Regions from separate parts of the Paraburkholderia sp. FW306-2-2C-D06C genome, predicted to be linked through region 1. Evidence: predicted binding sites of a transcription regulator. Region 1 holds the regulator's gene; each other region holds the start of a gene.
What was found. Region 1 encodes LexA, which represses DNA repair genes until DNA is damaged. Its sites were predicted from a motif close to ACTGTATNNNNATACAGT; they were not measured.

Region 1 (5,474 bases):
GGCCCATGCGGCCAGATAGTTCCAGCGCGCGCCGCCCGAGGTCTTCGGATTCGGCGTGACGATCGACACGCCCGGCCTGGTCAGATCGTCCCAATCCTTGATGTGCTTCGGGTTGCCCTTGCGCACGAGGAACACGATCGTCGACGTGTACGGCGACGCGTTGTCCGGCAAACGCTTTTGCCAGCCCTTGTCCAGCAAACCCTTGTTAGCCAGCGCGTCGATGTCGTAGGCGAGCGCCAGCGTCACGACATCCGCCTGCAGACCGTCGAGCACCGAGCGCGCCTGAGCGCCCGAACCGCCGTGCGACTGCTTGAAGGTGATCGATTCGCCGGTCCTGGCCTTCCATTCCTTGCCGAATGCCTGATTGACGTCCTGGTACAGTTCACGCGTCGGGTCGTACGACACGTTCAGCAGCGTCGTGTCGGCGGCGTGCGCCTGCGCCATCACGCCGACAGCGGTTGCCGCGCCGAACGCGAGCGCCGCGATGAGTTTTTTGGTCTTGCCTGCCAGCCCCGTGCCCCGATGGTTCATCCAGCTTCTCCGCGTTGTGGTTGCCGTTACGGCGTCTTGTTTTTGCGTCTGCAGCGCGTCAACTCGGAGGCCAGTCTATCGAAGGGCTTTCATCATTAAAAATAATGTTTCTTCATTCTTTAATACGTAAAAGTGGTAATGGCAGCTGGATAAGGCGTTGCGACACGAAAACGGTTGTTTAAGCGTCCTTTTGCGACGCCGGAGCGACACCCCAGACGACGAACTTAAAGTAAAGCTTGAATTGCATCGAATACTGTATAAAAATACAGTCACCTGTTCATACATACAGTAGCGCCATGACCAAACTCACCGCACGACAGCAGCAGGTTTTCGATCTGATCCGACGGGCTATCGAACGTACCGGCTTTCCGCCCACCCGCGCGGAGATCGCCGCCGAACTGGGTTTCAGCTCGGCCAATTCGGCCGAAGAACATCTGCGTGCCTTGGCCCGCAAGGGTGTGATCGAACTCGCGGCAGGTGCGTCGCGCGGCATTCGTCTGCTGGCGGGTCCCGAAGATTCGCCGCACCAGTTCACGTTGCCGCACCCCAGCATCATGCAGCTGTCGCTGCCGCTGATCGGCCGCGTCGCGGCCGGCAGCCCGATCCTCGCGCAGGAACATATCTCGCAGCACTATGCGTGCGACCCGGCGCTGTTCTCGAGCAAACCGGACTACCTGCTGAAGGTTCGCGGGTTGTCGATGCGCGACGCCGGCATCTTCGACGGCGACCTGCTCGCGGTGCAAAAGAAAAGCGAAGCGAAAGACGGCCAGATCATCATCGCGCGGCTCGGCGACGACGTAACGGTCAAGCGCCTGAAGCGTCGGCCAAACGGCATCGAACTGATCGCGGAAAACCCCGATTACGAAAACATCTTCGTTCAGACCGGCAGTGCGGATTTCGCGCTGGAAGGCATCGCTGTTGGGCTGATCCGCCCCGGCGAGTTCTGAGCGCCTGCTTCTACCAACGCTTGCCCGACGCCTAACGCGCCGCTGCCCCTACGTTGAATCGCCTGGAGAGACTCATGGAACGCCTTGCCCGCCTGCTGCCTTTTCGCCAGTTCGGTCGTTTGCGCCATCTGCGCAAGCTGGTGCCCTGTTCGCTGATCGAGGCGTCCACGGCCAGCGCTTCATCGCTGTTCGACGAACCTGCATCGCGGGCGCCGAGCTTGCCGTCGTCGTTGCCGGCTTTCGCTCGAGTGTCGTTGAATTCAGGGCTGAATACGGCAGAGCCGGCGCGACGGGCACCGGTGCGCGTCTATCACGGGCCGTCGCGGCTGATCATGGTCGGCACGGTAGACGCCGTATGCCGGATGATCGACCGCTGCATCGCTGAAGAAGCCAACGTGCACGGGGCGGTGTTCGAGTAATCAGGAGCGGGGCGTGCGTGTAGTTGCTCTGCTGTTGACCTGTCATTAACCTGTCATTTACCTGTCATTGCCCTGCTGGTGCCTTGCGCGCGCCTCTCCAGATCTCTTCAGATATTGCATCGCGTGGGATCGTTTTCGTGTGGCCGCGGTCCACGTTAGACCACCCTTGATAGAGAGTTCCACTCGATGGCAGTTTCGACACGCACCAAACGCAGCGCCGCACGGCCGCTGATCGTTGTTCTGATTGTGATTGCAGTGGTGGCCGCCCTGGGATTCGGCTATGCATCGCCATATATCGCGCTGAACAATCTGAAACGCGCGGCAGACGCGCGCGATGCGGAGACCGTCAATCAGTATGTCGACTTTCCGGCGTTGCGCGAGAGCCTGAAGCAACAGGTCACCGGCTTGCTGACGCGCCGGCTCGACGCACATGGCAACGGCAATCCATTTGCCGCCATTGGCGCGATGATCGGCGTTGCGCTGATCGGACCGCTAGTAGATGCGTACGCGACGCCGGACGGCGTAGCCGCGTTGCTGAACGGCATGCCGCCGCGTGGCGAACCGGGCGAGCGGCCGCCCGCGCCGCCTGCCGCGGAAAATGCGCCTGCGTCCCCTGCCGACGGCAAAACGGCTAACAACGCGGCTAACACCGCAGCGCACAGCGCGGCTAACAACGCGGGCAACAGCGCCACACCGCCACAACCGCCGCAAACCACGGCGGGCTATCGCAGCATCAACGAATTCGTCATCAGGTATCAGCACGGCGCGGGCGACGCGCGCTACGCGGCGATCTTTCGGCGCGAAGGTTTGCTCACATGGAAGTTCGCCGCGGTCGACCTGAACGACTGATCTTCCGGTCGACGCGGTTCATGGGGCTGGCGTCAAGCCGCCGCTTGCTGCTGCTCCTGGGCGGACGAACATGCCACCAGAATGCTGCACGAGACCCGGTCGAGCAGCGGCGTATTTCCCGCGCCCATCCACCAGCGTGACAGACCCGTGCGGCAACGGTGGCCGACCACCACCAGGTCGACGTGCAGTTCGTTGGCGAGATTGGCAATCTCGTCGATGGGATGACCGAACGCGAAATGTCCTTGCGCGTTGACGCCGCGCTCGGTGAGCCAGTCCACCCCTTCCTGCAGGATGTCACGCGCTGTCTTCTCGAAGCTGCCGCAGGCCACGTCGGTGAGCAGGCCCGCGCTTTGCGCTATGCTCGAGCGCATGTCCACCACCGACAACAGATGCGTTTCCGCCTTCAGGTCCAGCGCCAGATCGGCGCCACAGCGCAGCGCTTTGCGGCCCTCGCGCGAGCCGTCGTAGCAAAGCAGGATTTTTTTGTAGCTCGCCATGGTTTTCTCCCTTACCGCGGGGAACGCGGTCGTAAATGAATCATGGTGCGCCGCAATTCAGGTTGCAAGGGATGGAAAACGCTAAGTGCGCCCCAGGCAGGTGCGAGGCTATGCGGCAGCGCAAGAAACGCCGCGTGAGTGGCGAAGCGCAGATCAACGCCAGGCTGCCGATGCCATAGAATGAGCGACCTTACCGGCCATTCGCGTTTTTTCCCGGAGCCTCGTTCGATCCATGTCTGAAGCCGCCATTGAATTCCACCACGTCAAAAAAAGCTACGGCGAGAAGACGGTCGTCGACGGATTGTCGTTTCATGTCAACGTCGGCGAATGTTTTGGTCTGCTTGGACCGAACGGCGCGGGCAAGACCACCACGCTGCGCATGCTGCTGGGCATTGCGGCCCCGGATGCCGGCTCGATCCGCTTGTGCGGCGAACCGATTCCTCGCCGCGCGCGGGTGGCGCGAGCGCGCGTCGGTGTGGTGCCGCAGTTCGACAATCTCGATCCCGATTTCACGGTCCGCGAAAATCTGCTTGTGTTCGGCCGCTACTTTGGCCTGAGCGCCGCGCAATGCCGCGCGATGGTGCCGTCGCTGCTCGAGTTCGCGCGCCTCGAAAGCAAGGCGGATGCGCGCGTGAGCGAACTGTCGGGCGGCATGAAGCGGCGCCTCACGCTGGCTCGCGCGCTCGTCAACGATCCCGACGTGCTGATCATGGACGAGCCGACCACCGGGCTCGATCCGCAAGCGCGCCATCTGATCTGGGAACGGCTGCGCTCGCTGCTCGCGCGCGGCAAGACCATCCTGCTGACCACGCACTTCATGGAAGAAGCCGAACGGCTCTGCCACCGTCTGTGCGTGATCGAGGAAGGCCGCAAGATCGCTGAAGGCGCGCCGAACGATCTGATCGCATCCGAGATCGGCTGCGACGTGATCGAAATCTTCGGCGCCGATCCGGTTGCGTTGCGCGACGAGTTGGCGCCGCTGGTCGAGCGAACCGAGATCAGTGGCGAGACGCTGTTCTGCTACGTGAACGACGCGCAGCCGGTGCACGCACGTCTGAAGCAGCGCGCCGGTTTGCGCTATCTGCATCGTCCGGCGAATCTGGAAGATGTCTTCCTGCGGCTAACAGGCCGCGAGATGCAGGACTGATACGAGCCGGGACCGGCGCTGGCCGCCTACCTCTATAGCTATAAGACAACGCAAGAGACAAGCAATGGACGCACGCACTTACGACACGCCCGACGACACGCCGTCCAGGCAGGAACCTTTCGCCGCTTTGCCCGCGAACACCGTGAACTGGATTGCCGTATGGCGCCGCAACTATCTCGTGTGGAGGAAGCTTGCGATTGCTTCGATGTTCGGCAATCTTGCCGATCCGATGATCTATCTATTCGGCCTGGGTTTCGGGCTCGGGCTGATGGTCGGGCACGTCGACGGCGTGTCGTACATTGCATTTCTGGCAGCGGGCACAGTCCCATCGAGCGTGATGATGTCGGCCAGTTTCGAGTCGATGTATTCCGGCTTCTCGCGAATGCATGTGCAGCGCACGTGGGAAGCGATCATGCATACGCCGCTGACGCTCGGCGACATCGTGCTGGGCGAAGTGATGTGGGCCGGCAGCAAGTCGATGTTGTCGGGCGTGGCGATCATGCTGGTCGCGGGAGCGTTGGGGTATGCGAGTTTTCCGTCGATGTTGCTGGCGTTGCCGGTGATCGTGCTGACCGGACTCGCGTTTGCGAGTATCGCGATGGTGGTGACGGCATTGGCGCCGTCGTATGATTTTTTTATGTTTTATCAGACGTTGGTATTGACGCCGATGCTGCTGTTGTCCGGGGTGTTTTTTCCTGTTTCGCAGTTGCCCTCTGCCGCGCGTGGTTTTACTGAAGTTTTACCGCTGGCGCATGCAGTCGATCTGATTCGCCCCGCCATGCTTGGGCGGCCTCTTCAGGAGGTTGTTTTGCACGTTGCTGTGCTGCTTGCGTATGTTGTTGCAGGGTTTCTTGTTTCTGCCGTTCTGTTTCGAAGAAGGATGATGAAGTAGGTTTTTTTGTTTGCGTGCGCGGCGCCATAAAAAACGCCGCCAAAAGGCCGCCACCAGGCCGCCACCATGCGGCGTTGCCGAAGAACAGGAATCAGTCCTCGTCATCCGTCCAGGGAATATCCACGTCGGAAATAAACGCCACCGTCGCGAACGGCCCGCCATCCTGACGTCCAATCTTCCCATCGGCCCGTT
Region 2 (5,474 bases), on a different contig from region 1:
GTACGTTGCAGCACCGCCGTACTCGCCGCCGAGCGCGAGGCCTTGCAGCATCCGCATCGCGACGAAGATCACCGGCGATGCAATGCCGATTGTCGCGTAGCCCGGCAGGAAGCCGACCAGGAAAGTCGACAGACCCATGATCACGATCGTGATGAGGAAGGTGTACTTGCGTCCGACCATATCGCCGAGCCTCCCGAACACGATCGCGCCGAACGGCCGCACCGCGAAACCCGCGGCGAAGCTGAGCAGCGTGAAGATGAAGCCGGCGGTCGGATTGACGCCGGAGAAGAAGCTCTTGCTGATGAAGGCGGCCAGCGACCCGGCCAGATAGAAGTCGTACCACTCGAAAACCGTACCCAGCGACGATGCGAAGATCACCCGCTTCTCTTCGCGTGTCATCGGCGCATGCGAGAGTTGCCCGCCAACGGTAGCCATATATCGTCTCCAATATTGATATGTGCACGCGGTTCGCCGGCAAAGGCGTTCCCGTGGAACCGATTATTGGAGTGGAAACTTACGGCGTACTGACGTGGCAGGGTGAAATGCCAGGGTGGGGTGATCTCGAGAGATTTTGATAACGTCGTTCAACAAATGGCAAATTTCGTTAATTTGTCTCTAAGTGTCTGTATTTTTATTGATCTGGTGTTTTGCGTCGTGCGCGCCTTAGGGTAAGTCCCGTGCCCGTTCGAGCACGCGCAAGCTGACGCGCACCAGCGTTCCGGCGAGCCGCGGCGAGGTTTGGTAGACGTTGTCGTCGATGGACAGCTCGCCGCCGTGCATCGTCGCAATCTCGCGGACGATCGCAAGCCCGAGGCCGCTGCCGTCGCCTTCGCGGCCGAGAATCCGATAGAAGCGCTCGATGACACGCGCACGCTCCGCCATCGGAATGCCGAGTCCGGTGTCTTCCACTTCCAGATGCACGAGCCGCGCCGCCGCGTCATGACGTACCCGCACTGTGATGCGCCCGCCAGCCGGCGTGTAACGGATCGCGTTGTCGATCAGATTCGACAGCATTTCGCGCAGCATGACCGGATTGCCGTCGACTTCGACCGGTTCGTCGGGCGCTTCGTAGCCGAGATCCATCTGCTTGACGAGCGCGGCTTGAACCCAGTCGCGCACGGCGTTGCGCGCTACCTCGATCACTTCGACCGGCGCGAAAATCTGCCCCGACATGCGGTTTTCCGCGCGCGCCAACGCCAGCAGCTGCGTGACGAGGCGCGCCGCGTGTTCGGAACTGGTGGCGATCTGTTCGAGCGAGCGGTGTACTTCATCAGAGGCGTCCTGGCGCAGCGCGAGTTCGGCCTGCGTGCGCAGTCCGGCGAGCGGCGTTTTCATCTGATGCGCGGCGTCGGCGATGAAGCGCTTTTGCAGTTCCATGTTCTGTTCGAGGCGCGTCAGCAGATCGTTGAACGACGTCACCAGCGGTTCGATTTCCGGCGGCGCGCGGCGCGCTTCGAGCGGCGACAGATCGTCGGGACGGCGCGCGCGGATGTGCGCTTGCAGCGCGTGCAGCGGCGCGAGGCCGCGCGACAGGCCGAACCACACCAGCAGGATCGCCAGCGGCAGAATCACGAACTGCGGCAGGATCACGCCTTTGATGATGTCGTTGGCCAACTGGCTGCGTTTGTCGAGCGTCTCGGCGACTTGCACCAGCACCGGTTGCGCGCCGGGCGTCTGCGGAAACTCGACGGTCGTATAGGCGACGCGGATATCGTTGCCGCGCAGCACGTCGTCGCGAAATTCGACGAGGCCGGGCTGCGGCCGGTCTTCCTCGTGCGGCAGCGGCATGTCGCGCTCGCCGCCCACCAGTTCGCCGCGGGTGCCGAGCACCTGGTAGAACACGCTGTCGACGTTGTCGGCGCGCAGAAAGTCGCGGGTGGAGTCGGGCAGCGACAACTCCGCTACGCCGTTGACCGGATGAATCTGCCGGGCGAGCACGTAGGCGTCGGTTTCGAGCGCGCGGTCGAACGGCCCATTGGCGATCGACTTGGCGACCAGATAGGTGACCGCGAGGCTCATCGGCCAGAGCAGCAGCAGCGGCGCCAGCATCCAGTCGAGAATCTCGCCAAACAGCGAGCGTGGGCGCGCCTCGGCGGCGGCTTCGGTTTCGTCGGGCGGGGCGAACGGATTGGCGTAGCGCTCGTCGCGCGCTTCGTCGAGGTCCGCCGCGTGCGCCGTAGCGCGGTCTGCGCGTGCGGACATGGGCGACCTCCCTCTATTTGTAGTGGTGGCTCGCCGGCATCGCGCCGGACAAGGGCGAGGAGGGCGGCTCGGGGTCGGCTGCGGGGGGCGTCGGATTCACGGGCTGCGCGGCTTTCTCGAGACAGTAACCTAAGCCGCGCACGGTGATGATGCGTACGCCGCTCGGCTCGATTTTCTTGCGCAGCCTGTGCACGTAGACCTCGATCGCGTTGTTGCTGACTTCTTCGCCCCATTCGCACAGATGGTCGACGAGCTGTTCCTTCGACACCAGCCGGCCGATCCGCTGCAGCAGTACTTCGAGCAAACCCAGTTCGCGCGCCGACAGATCGATTACCTGCTCATTGACAGAGGCGATCCGGCCGACCTGATCGAACGACAGCGAGCCATGCCGCACCACCGTCGGGCCGCCGCCCGCGCCGCGCCGCGTCAAGGCGCGCACGCGCGCTTCGAGTTCGTTCAGCGCGAAGGGTTTGGCCATGTAGTCGTCGGCGCCGAGATCGAGTCCTTTGACGCGTTCGTCGACGCTGTCCGCAGCGGTCAGGATCAGCACCGGCAGGTTCGAATTACGCGCGCGCAGACGGCGCAGCACCTCGAGCCCGGACATGCGCGGCAGGCCGAGATCGAGAATCAGCAGGTCGAAAGTTTGCATCGATAGCGCGGTATCCGCTTCGACGCCGTTCTTCACGTGATCGACAGCATAGGCCGATTGGCGGAGTGATCGAACCAGACCGTCCGCGAGTATGCTGTCGTCTTCGGCAATCAGAATTCGCATGATGCGCCAGCCTGCCTTTGCCGGCACCGTGGGGTGTCCCCCGGCGCACAGCGGTCTCCGAAAATAATTGTGGGTAGTTGGGCAGCGCGACGGTAAAAATGCGCGTTCACATGAGAATCGCGCTTGCCAAAACTACTGTTTTTTTATACAGTGTCTGGGTTTCGTGTGCTGTCCGCTAGAAGGGGGCTGCACATCTGCCTCAGACGCCGTTCATCATAGCAAAGGACGATTCATGGAAGAAAGCAAGAAAGGCTCGGCTGGACTGACTGCTGAAAAGAGCAAGGCACTCGCTGCCGCACTCGCGCAGATCGAAAAGCAGTTCGGCAAAGGGTCGGTCATGCGGCTCGGCGCAGGTGAGGTAGTCGAAGACATCCAGGTGGTCTCAACCGGATCGCTCGGCCTCGACATCGCGCTGGGCGTCGGCGGTTTGCCGCGTGGCCGTGTGGTCGAAATCTATGGCCCGGAGTCGTCCGGTAAAACCACGCTCACGCTGCAAGTCATCGCCGAAATGCAGAAGATCGGCGGCACGGCAGCGTTTATCGACGCGGAACACGCACTGGACATCCAGTACGCGGGCAAGCTCGGCGTGAACGTGAACGACCTGCTGGTTTCGCAGCCGGACACCGGCGAACAGGCGCTCGAAATCGCCGACGCACTGGTGCGCTCGGGCTCGATCGACATGATCGTGATCGACTCGGTCGCGGCACTCGTGCCGAAGGCTGAAATCGAAGGCGAAATGGGCGACTCGCTGCCGGGTCTGCAAGCGCGTCTAATGTCGCAAGCGCTGCGCAAGCTTACCGGTACGATCAAGCGCACGAACTGCCTCGTGATCTTCATCAACCAGATCCGCATGAAGATCGGCGTGATGTTCGGCAACCCGGAAACCACCACGGGCGGTAACGCGCTGAAATTCTACGCGTCGGTGCGTCTGGACATTCGCCGGATCGGTTCGATCAAGAAGAACGACGAAGTGATCGGCAACGAAACGCGCGTGAAGGTCGTCAAGAACAAGGTGTCGCCACCGTTCCGCGAAGCGATTTTCGACATTCTGTACGGCGAAGGTATTTCGCGTCAGGGCGAAATCATCGACCTCGGCGTGTCGGCGAAGATCGTCGACAAGGCCGGTGCCTGGTATAGCTACAACGGCGAACGTATTGGTCAGGGTAAGGACAACGCGCGCGAATTCCTGCGCGAAAATCCGGACATCGCCCGTGAGATCGAAAACCGTATCCGTGAGTCGCTGGGCGTGAATGCCATGGCGGAAACGGTGACCGGCGCAAGCGCCGAAGTCGCGGACGAAAAAGAGTAACCATCACGTGATACGCAAGGGCCGGCCGTTGTCCAATGCTGGACATCACGCGGGCGGCCCGCGTGACGACGATCCGTTCGATCCGTTTGAGTCGTTTGACGCACATGATCGGGCCGCAGGCCGGAGCCGGCAGCCCGATTCTTCCGCACGGTCCGCAGCGGATCCATCTGAAACTACCTACACTCGTTCGCGCCGCGCACCAGGCGAAGCGAAACCGGATCAGGACGATTCCAAAAAATCCCAGCGTCCCGCCCGCTCTCTAAAAGGCCGCGCGCTCGGCTATCTGTCCCGGCGTGAATACAGCCGCGCCGAACTCGCGCGCAAGCTCAAGCCTTTCGTTGAAGAAACCGATTCGCTCGACACCTTGCTCGACACACTTGAAGCCGAAAACTGGCTGTCGGATTCGCGTTTTGCAGAAAGTCTGATCCATCGGCGCTCGTCGCGACTGGGAGCGAGTCGGATTGTCGGCGAACTGAAGCAGCATGCAGTCGACCAGGCGCTGGTCGAAGAAGTCAGCGCGCAATTGCGCGAAACCGAACTGGCGCGCGCTCAAGCCGTCTGGCGAAAGAAGTTCGGTCAGCTTCCCGAAACCCCCGCCGAGCGTGCCAGGCAGGCGCGCTTTCTGGCGTCGCGCGGTTTCTCGGGCGCCACGATCGGCAAAATCCTCAAAGGTATCGACGAAGAGTGAAGCGGCGACTCGCTGCGTAGTCCGGTCAGCGCTTCGAATGACATGCCGGCCGCGGTGCGCCTTGCCGTTTGCCGTCAACCTGGCGCGCGCCGCGCGAAGCAAACCCACGCTTCGCCTTATCGCCAGCCCCCCTTCGAGATAAGGTCCCTCGTGCTCGAGCGCGCCCGCCAGCGGCCCAGCGCATTCCGACCTGTCTCAAATACCCAGTATGCTAAAATTCGCTGGTTTTCCAATCCGGCCTTTCCTTTCCGCATGCCGCTCTCTCCACCAGTCTCCCGTCAGTTGCGCCATCGTCGCGCAATCAGAGCGGAAGCCTATGAGCGAGCCGATGGCCTGTGGGATGTGGAGGCGTGCTTGACCGACGAAAAACCGCGCGATGTGGTGCTTGCGTCGGGCGTCCGGCCCAAGGGTCAGCCGATCCATGAACTCTGGCTTCGCATCACCATCGATCGCAAGCTCAATGTCGTCGACGCAGAAGCGTCGTCCGACTGGGTGCCCTATCC
Region 3 (5,474 bases), on a different contig from region 1:
CCGGTCCAGAAGGTCGCCTTCGACGTGTCGCCGCCGCCCGGGAACAGGTCGTTCACGCACAACTCCAGCGTTTCGCGGCGCGCCTGGCGCAACGACTTGTCGAAGCCGACGATCTCCGCCATGCCGCCGACGCGAATCCGGTCGTCGAAGCGCGTGATCGCGATCTTGTAGGTTTCGTCGAGCACGGTCGACACCGGCGCGGCTACCGCGTTGACGATCGGCGCGGTGATCGAATAGCCCTTGAGCGGATAGACCGGAATCTTCACGAGGCCGGACAGGAATTGGGTCGAATACGAACCGAGCGCGACGACGAACGAATCCGCGCGCACCAGTTCCCCACCGCACTGCACGCCGGCGATGCGGTCGCCCGCCATCGCGAGTGCGTCGATCGGCGCGTTGTAGCGGAATTTGACGCCCAGTTGCTCGGCCAGCGCGGCGAGGCGCCTGGTGAACATCTGGCAATCGCCGGTTTCGTCGCCCGGCAGACGCAGACCGCCCGTCAGCTTGTGCGAGACCGCGGCAAGCGCCGGTTCGGCCTGAGCCAGTTCGGCGGCCGACAGCAGCTCGTACGGCACGTTGGCGTCTTTCAGCACCGCGATGTCTTTCGCGGCGCCGTCGAATTGTTGCTGGGTGCGGAACACCTGCAGCGTGCCGCCGGTACGGCCTTCATACTGGATGCCGGTTTCGGCGCGCAGCGCTTGCAGACAATCGCGACTGTATTCGGCGAGGCGGACCATGCGGCCCTTGTTCACTGCGTAGCGCGATTCCGTGCAGTTCTGCAGCATCTGCCACATCCATTGCAGCTGGAATTGCGTGCCGTCGAGGCGGATCGCCAGCGGCGCATGCTTCTGGAACATCCACTTGACCGCTTTCAGCGGCACGCCAGGCGCTGCCCAGGGCGACGCATAGCCCGGCGAAATCTGGCCGGCATTGGCAAAACTGGTTTCGAGCGCCGGGCCGGCCTCGCGATCGATCACGGTCACTTCGTGACCGGCACGCGCCAGATAATAGGCGCTCGTTACCCCGACGACGCCACTGCCCAAAACGACGACTCGCATAGCTGCTCCGGAAAGGTTTGGAGGGCGGTGCGCTCGTCGATTCGTTGGAATTCGTTCGATTAACGAGGTGTAACGCGGTTCGCCCAGTGTTAACCGCTATACTATTAACAGTCAGGTAGGTTTTGTTATTATATTTTCAGAATTTTCAGCAAAAACACCATGCGTACACAGCGTCACCCGGTTCGCACCCTCGACAAACTCGATCACAAGATCCTGCGGCTGCTGCAGGAGGAGGGCCGCATGGCGATGAAAGACCTCGCCGAGCAGGTCGGGCTGTCGGTCACGCCGTGCATCGAGCGCGTCAAGCGGATGGAGCGTGACGGCGTGATCACCGGCTATCACGCGCGCGTGAATCCGGCGGAATTGGGCGCGGCGCTGCTGGTGTTCGTCGAAATCACGCTCGATCACAAAAGCGGCAACATGTTCGACCAGTTCCGCCGCGAGGTGCAGAAGATCCCCGAGGTGCTGGAGTGCCACCTCGTTTCGGGCGATTTCGACTATCTGATCAAGGCGCGCATCGGCGAAATGGCCGACTACCGGAAGCTGCTCGGCGACATCCTGTTGCAGTTGCCCGGTGCGGTGCAGTCGAAGAGCTATGTCGTGATGGAAGAGATCAAGGAAACGCTGACCATCGCGGTGGGTGATTGAGCTGCGCGGGAGGGCACGACGGGGCTCGACAAAAGGCGTAAATACTGTATATTTATACAGGTGTTCTGCGCCGTTGTTGTTAGCTGTTGTTGTTCGTTGTTGTTTTCCGCCAGCCCGAGCCGTGACCCATCCCGACACCGAATTTCCAATCGCTCCGCCAGCGCCTCGCAAAGGGCGTGGCGCGGTGACGAACCTGCAGGGCCGCTATGAAGTCGACCAGCGCGAAGCGGTGGACGACGGCTGGCTGCCGTCCAGCGAGGATGACGGCGGACCGAAGGTCTTGCGCACGCAGGTATTCGAAGAGCAAGCCAAAACCATTCTCACCCGCAATGCGTCGCCGGACATTCCGTTTGGCGTGTCGCTGAATCCGTATCGCGGCTGCGAACACGGCTGTATCTATTGTTTCGCGCGGCCTACTCATAGTTATTTGGGCCTGTCGCCCGGGCTCGACTTCGAAAGCCGCATCTACGCGAAGGTCAATGCGCCGGAATTGCTCGCGCGCGAACTGTCGAAGAAGTCCTATGTGCCGGAGCCGATCGCCCTGGGCGTCAATACCGACGCGTGGCAGCCAGCCGAGCGCGACTTGCGTCTCACGCGGCGCGTAATCGAGGTACTCAGCGAGCGCGGCCAGCCGTTCGCGGCGATCACCAAATCATCGCTGATCGAGCGCGATCTCGACCTGCTCGCGCCGATGGCTGCGCGCGGGCAGTTCATGGCGGCCATTACGATTACCACGCTGGATGCTGACATCGCCCGCACGCTCGAACCGCGAGCGGCCACGCCGTCGCGCCGGTTGCGCACCATCCGTACATTGAGCGAGGCGGGGATTCCGGTGGGCGTCAGCATCGCCCCGGTGATTCCGTTCGTCACCGAACCGGACATGGAGCGCGTGCTGGAAGCCTGTGCGGAGGCGGGCGCAAGCAACGCGAGCTATATCGTGCTGCGTTTGCCGTGGGAAGTCGCGCCGCTATTCAAGGATTGGCTCGCCGCACACTTCCCCGATCGTGCTGACCGGGTCATGAGCCGTGTGCGTGATATGCGGGGCGGGAAGGACTACGACTCATCGTTCGCGCATCGTATGAAGGGCGAGGGCCTGTGGGCGGATCTGCTCAAGCAGCGGTTCCACAAAGCTGTACGCCGTCTTGGTCTGAACGAGCGCGATCGCGGAATTCTGGACATGTCGCACTTTCGTCGTATCGAGCCGCCGCGCCCGGCTTCGCCTGTGCGCGACGATCCGCAACTCGATCTTTTTTAGCGCAATGGCGGCGCGATTGCGGCACGTTATTGCGACAGCGCTTTGGCTGCTTGCACCTGGCTTTCGAAGTAGGTCTGAAACGAGAGTGCAAGACCCGTCATCAGCAGGAACGCGCCGATCAGCAGCGAAAAGATCACGACGAAAATGACCGTCCAGCCGGAGCGGCTCTTGCGCTGGGTTTGCGCGTTGAACTGGGCGTCCCATTTTTCGTCAGGACGCAGACCGTAGACGATTGCGGCGAGAAACGCTGCAAGCAGCGAGACTGCGCCCGGAAATGCGAGCACCCAGCCGAGCATCGAGGTCCGCTCGCTTGCCGCCACCAGCATTGCGCCGGGAATCCCTATCAGCGTGCCGATCAGATGTGCCCAGCCGTAAATGTCGCGCAGTCCATAGAGATAGAAGCGATGCGCGCCGAGGCTGCCGAAGAAGAACGCGAGCGCGGCGGTAATCGTCTTGGATCTGAAGCGCGGAGAAGTCGAGGCAAGGGTGGACATGTAGGCGAGAGCAGAGTGGCAATGCGGTCGAAACGAGCGGCGCGCCGGTGGACGCGGACCGACGCGCATTCTACGCCCGTGGTGTGCCGGCGGCCACGTGGCGTGCGGCCACATCCTCGGCGCGGGTGATTTGTGCGCGCTGATTTTTGCCTGCTGCGGCGCTTGTGTATTCGGTAGGGCGGTCAGGGTGCTGTAGGTCAGGGTGTTGCATACGTAACGCGATAAACCGCGCCCGCGTAATCGTCGCTGATCAGCAGCGACCCGTCAGGCATCGGCAGCACGTCAGCGGGGCGGCCCCATACCGCTTCGCCGGGTTGAAGCCAGCCTTCGGCAAATACTTCCTGACGTGCATTGCTGCCGTCGGGGCTGGTGATCACCCGCACGACCCTGTAACCGACTTTCTTGCTACGGTTCCACGAGCCGTGTTCGGCGATGAAAATATTGTCGCGATAAGCGGCCGGAAACATCGGGCCGCTGTAAAACCGCATGCCGAGCGAAGCGACGTGGGCGCCGAGTTTGACCACTGGCGGCGTAAACGAGCTGCACGAATGGTCCTTGCCGAATTCGGGGTCGGGCGTGTCGCCGCCATGGCAGAACGGAAAACCGAAATCCATGCCGGCGCGTGGCGCGCGGTTGAGTTTGTCGTCCGGCATGTCGTCGCCCATCAGGTCGCGACCGTTGTCGGTGAACCACAGCTCGTGCGTGACCGGGTGCCACGCGAAGCCGACCGTGTTGCGTACGCCGCGCGCCACTAGCTCATGGTGACTGCCGTCCGGGTCCATGCGTCCGATCATCGCGAAGCGGTCGCGGTCTTTCAGGCAGACGTTGCAGGGCGCGCCTTGCGGCACATACAGTTTGCCGTCTGGCCCGAAAGCGATGAATTTCCAGCCGTGATGGGTCTCCGTGGGCAGCTTGTCGGTGACGACGGCCGGCTTCGGCGGATCGTTCAGGTGGGTGTCGATCGCATCGAGGCGTAGAATTTTTGACACTGCCGAGACATACAGCGCGCCGTCGCGCCACGCAACGCCCGCCGGCGTCTGCAGCCCGGAGGCGATCACATGGCGAGCCGTGGCGCGCCCGTTCTGCAATTCGAGCGCGTAGACGTGGCCGTCGAGGCTGCCTATATAGAGAATGCCCTTCGGCGAGAGCGCCATCGCCCGGGCGCTCGGCACCGTGTCCGACAACACCTCGATCTGGAAGCCGGGCGGCAGTTTGATGCGTTCGACCGGCAATGCGGCCAGCGCCGGCAGGGCGGCGGCAAACCACAAAGCTGCCGCGGTGCGCAGGGCTCGAATGCCCGCGGCGCGTGTGGAGCCGGTTATTGAGGTTGCCAAGGCAAAAGGCGTTGCCAAGGCAAAAAGGGAAAAAAGGGCGCAAAGCGCAAACGCAACGAACAAAAACGCAGGCGGCAGCAGGAGTTTCACGGGCATTCCGTTGGGTAATTCGGGCGTTTCCACGTTGTCTGGCGCGCCCGTCTGTATGGCCGGCGCAACCCCGTCGCTCAGTTTATCCCGGTAAGTGTTTGTTATGGCGTCGGTTTCCCGCTATAATCGCGTGTTTCAGTCGTTCCGAACCCCGGTTTTCAAGGATTCTAGTATGGTCATCATCCGCTTGGCTCGTGGCGGCTCCAAGAAGCGCCCGTTCTACAACATCGTCGCAACCGATTCGCGTAACCGTCGTGACGGCCGCTTCATCGAGCGCGTTGGCTTCTACAACCCGGTCGCTACGAAGGGTGAGTCGCTGCGTATCGCTCAAGACCGCCTCACGTACTGGCAAGGCGTTGGCGCACAACTGTCGCCGACCGTCGAGCGTCTCGTGAAAGAAGCGCAAAAGGCGCAGCCGGCTGCTTAATGGTAGCTAGCATGCGTATCGTCGTCGGTTCGGCCGGCGGCTCGCGCAGCTTGCGTGGGCAGTCCGACGCGCGATTGATGTTGCAATTAGTGCTGAAGCAGACGTCGAAGTCGGCAGCGAGGTTCTCCTATGTCTGAGCGTGATTCCGGCAGTTCAGGTCGCGTAAAG

Region 2: recA (recombinase RecA) is a predicted target of LexA. The motif match lies at 3,109-3,126, and genes of this name have one in related genera.
Region 3: AC3WLT_RS06145 (PA0069 family radical SAM protein) is a predicted target of LexA. The motif match lies at 1,750-1,767, and genes of this name have one in related genera.

Annotation. Positions count from the first base shown of each region.
Region 1 covers NZ_JBYSWU010000016.1:122,036-127,509, forward strand. Annotated here, with positions in the region: gene AC3WLT_RS14950 (sulfate ABC transporter substrate-binding protein) at 1-531, opposite strand, end outside; gene lexA (transcriptional repressor LexA) at 828-1,478, shown strand; gene AC3WLT_RS14960 (hypothetical protein) at 1,553-1,897, shown strand; gene AC3WLT_RS14965 (DUF2939 domain-containing protein) at 2,084-2,746, shown strand; gene AC3WLT_RS14970 (universal stress protein) at 2,779-3,243, opposite strand; gene nodI (nodulation factor ABC transporter ATP-binding protein NodI) at 3,476-4,390, shown strand; gene AC3WLT_RS14980 (ABC transporter permease) at 4,455-5,282, shown strand; gene AC3WLT_RS14985 (hypothetical protein) at 5,374-5,474, opposite strand, start outside.
Region 2 covers NZ_JBYSWU010000043.1:11,507-16,980, reverse strand. Annotated here, with positions in the region: gene AC3WLT_RS26705 (MFS transporter) at 1-435, opposite strand, end outside; gene AC3WLT_RS26700 (sensor histidine kinase) at 664-2,202, opposite strand; gene AC3WLT_RS26695 (response regulator) at 2,216-2,974, opposite strand; gene recA (recombinase RecA) at 3,207-4,283, shown strand; gene recX (recombination regulator RecX) at 4,291-4,971, shown strand; gene AC3WLT_RS26680 (DUF2889 domain-containing protein) at 5,224-5,474, shown strand, end outside.
Region 3 covers NZ_JBYSWU010000005.1:218,835-224,308, reverse strand. Annotated here, with positions in the region: gene AC3WLT_RS06155 (D-amino acid dehydrogenase) at 1-1,058, opposite strand, end outside; gene AC3WLT_RS06150 (Lrp/AsnC ligand binding domain-containing protein) at 1,218-1,706, shown strand; gene AC3WLT_RS06145 (PA0069 family radical SAM protein) at 1,828-2,961, shown strand; gene AC3WLT_RS06140 (NINE protein) at 2,988-3,455, opposite strand; gene AC3WLT_RS06135 (PQQ-dependent sugar dehydrogenase) at 3,653-4,885, opposite strand; gene rpsP (30S ribosomal protein S16) at 5,052-5,306, shown strand; gene rimM (ribosome maturation factor RimM) at 5,436-5,474, shown strand, end outside.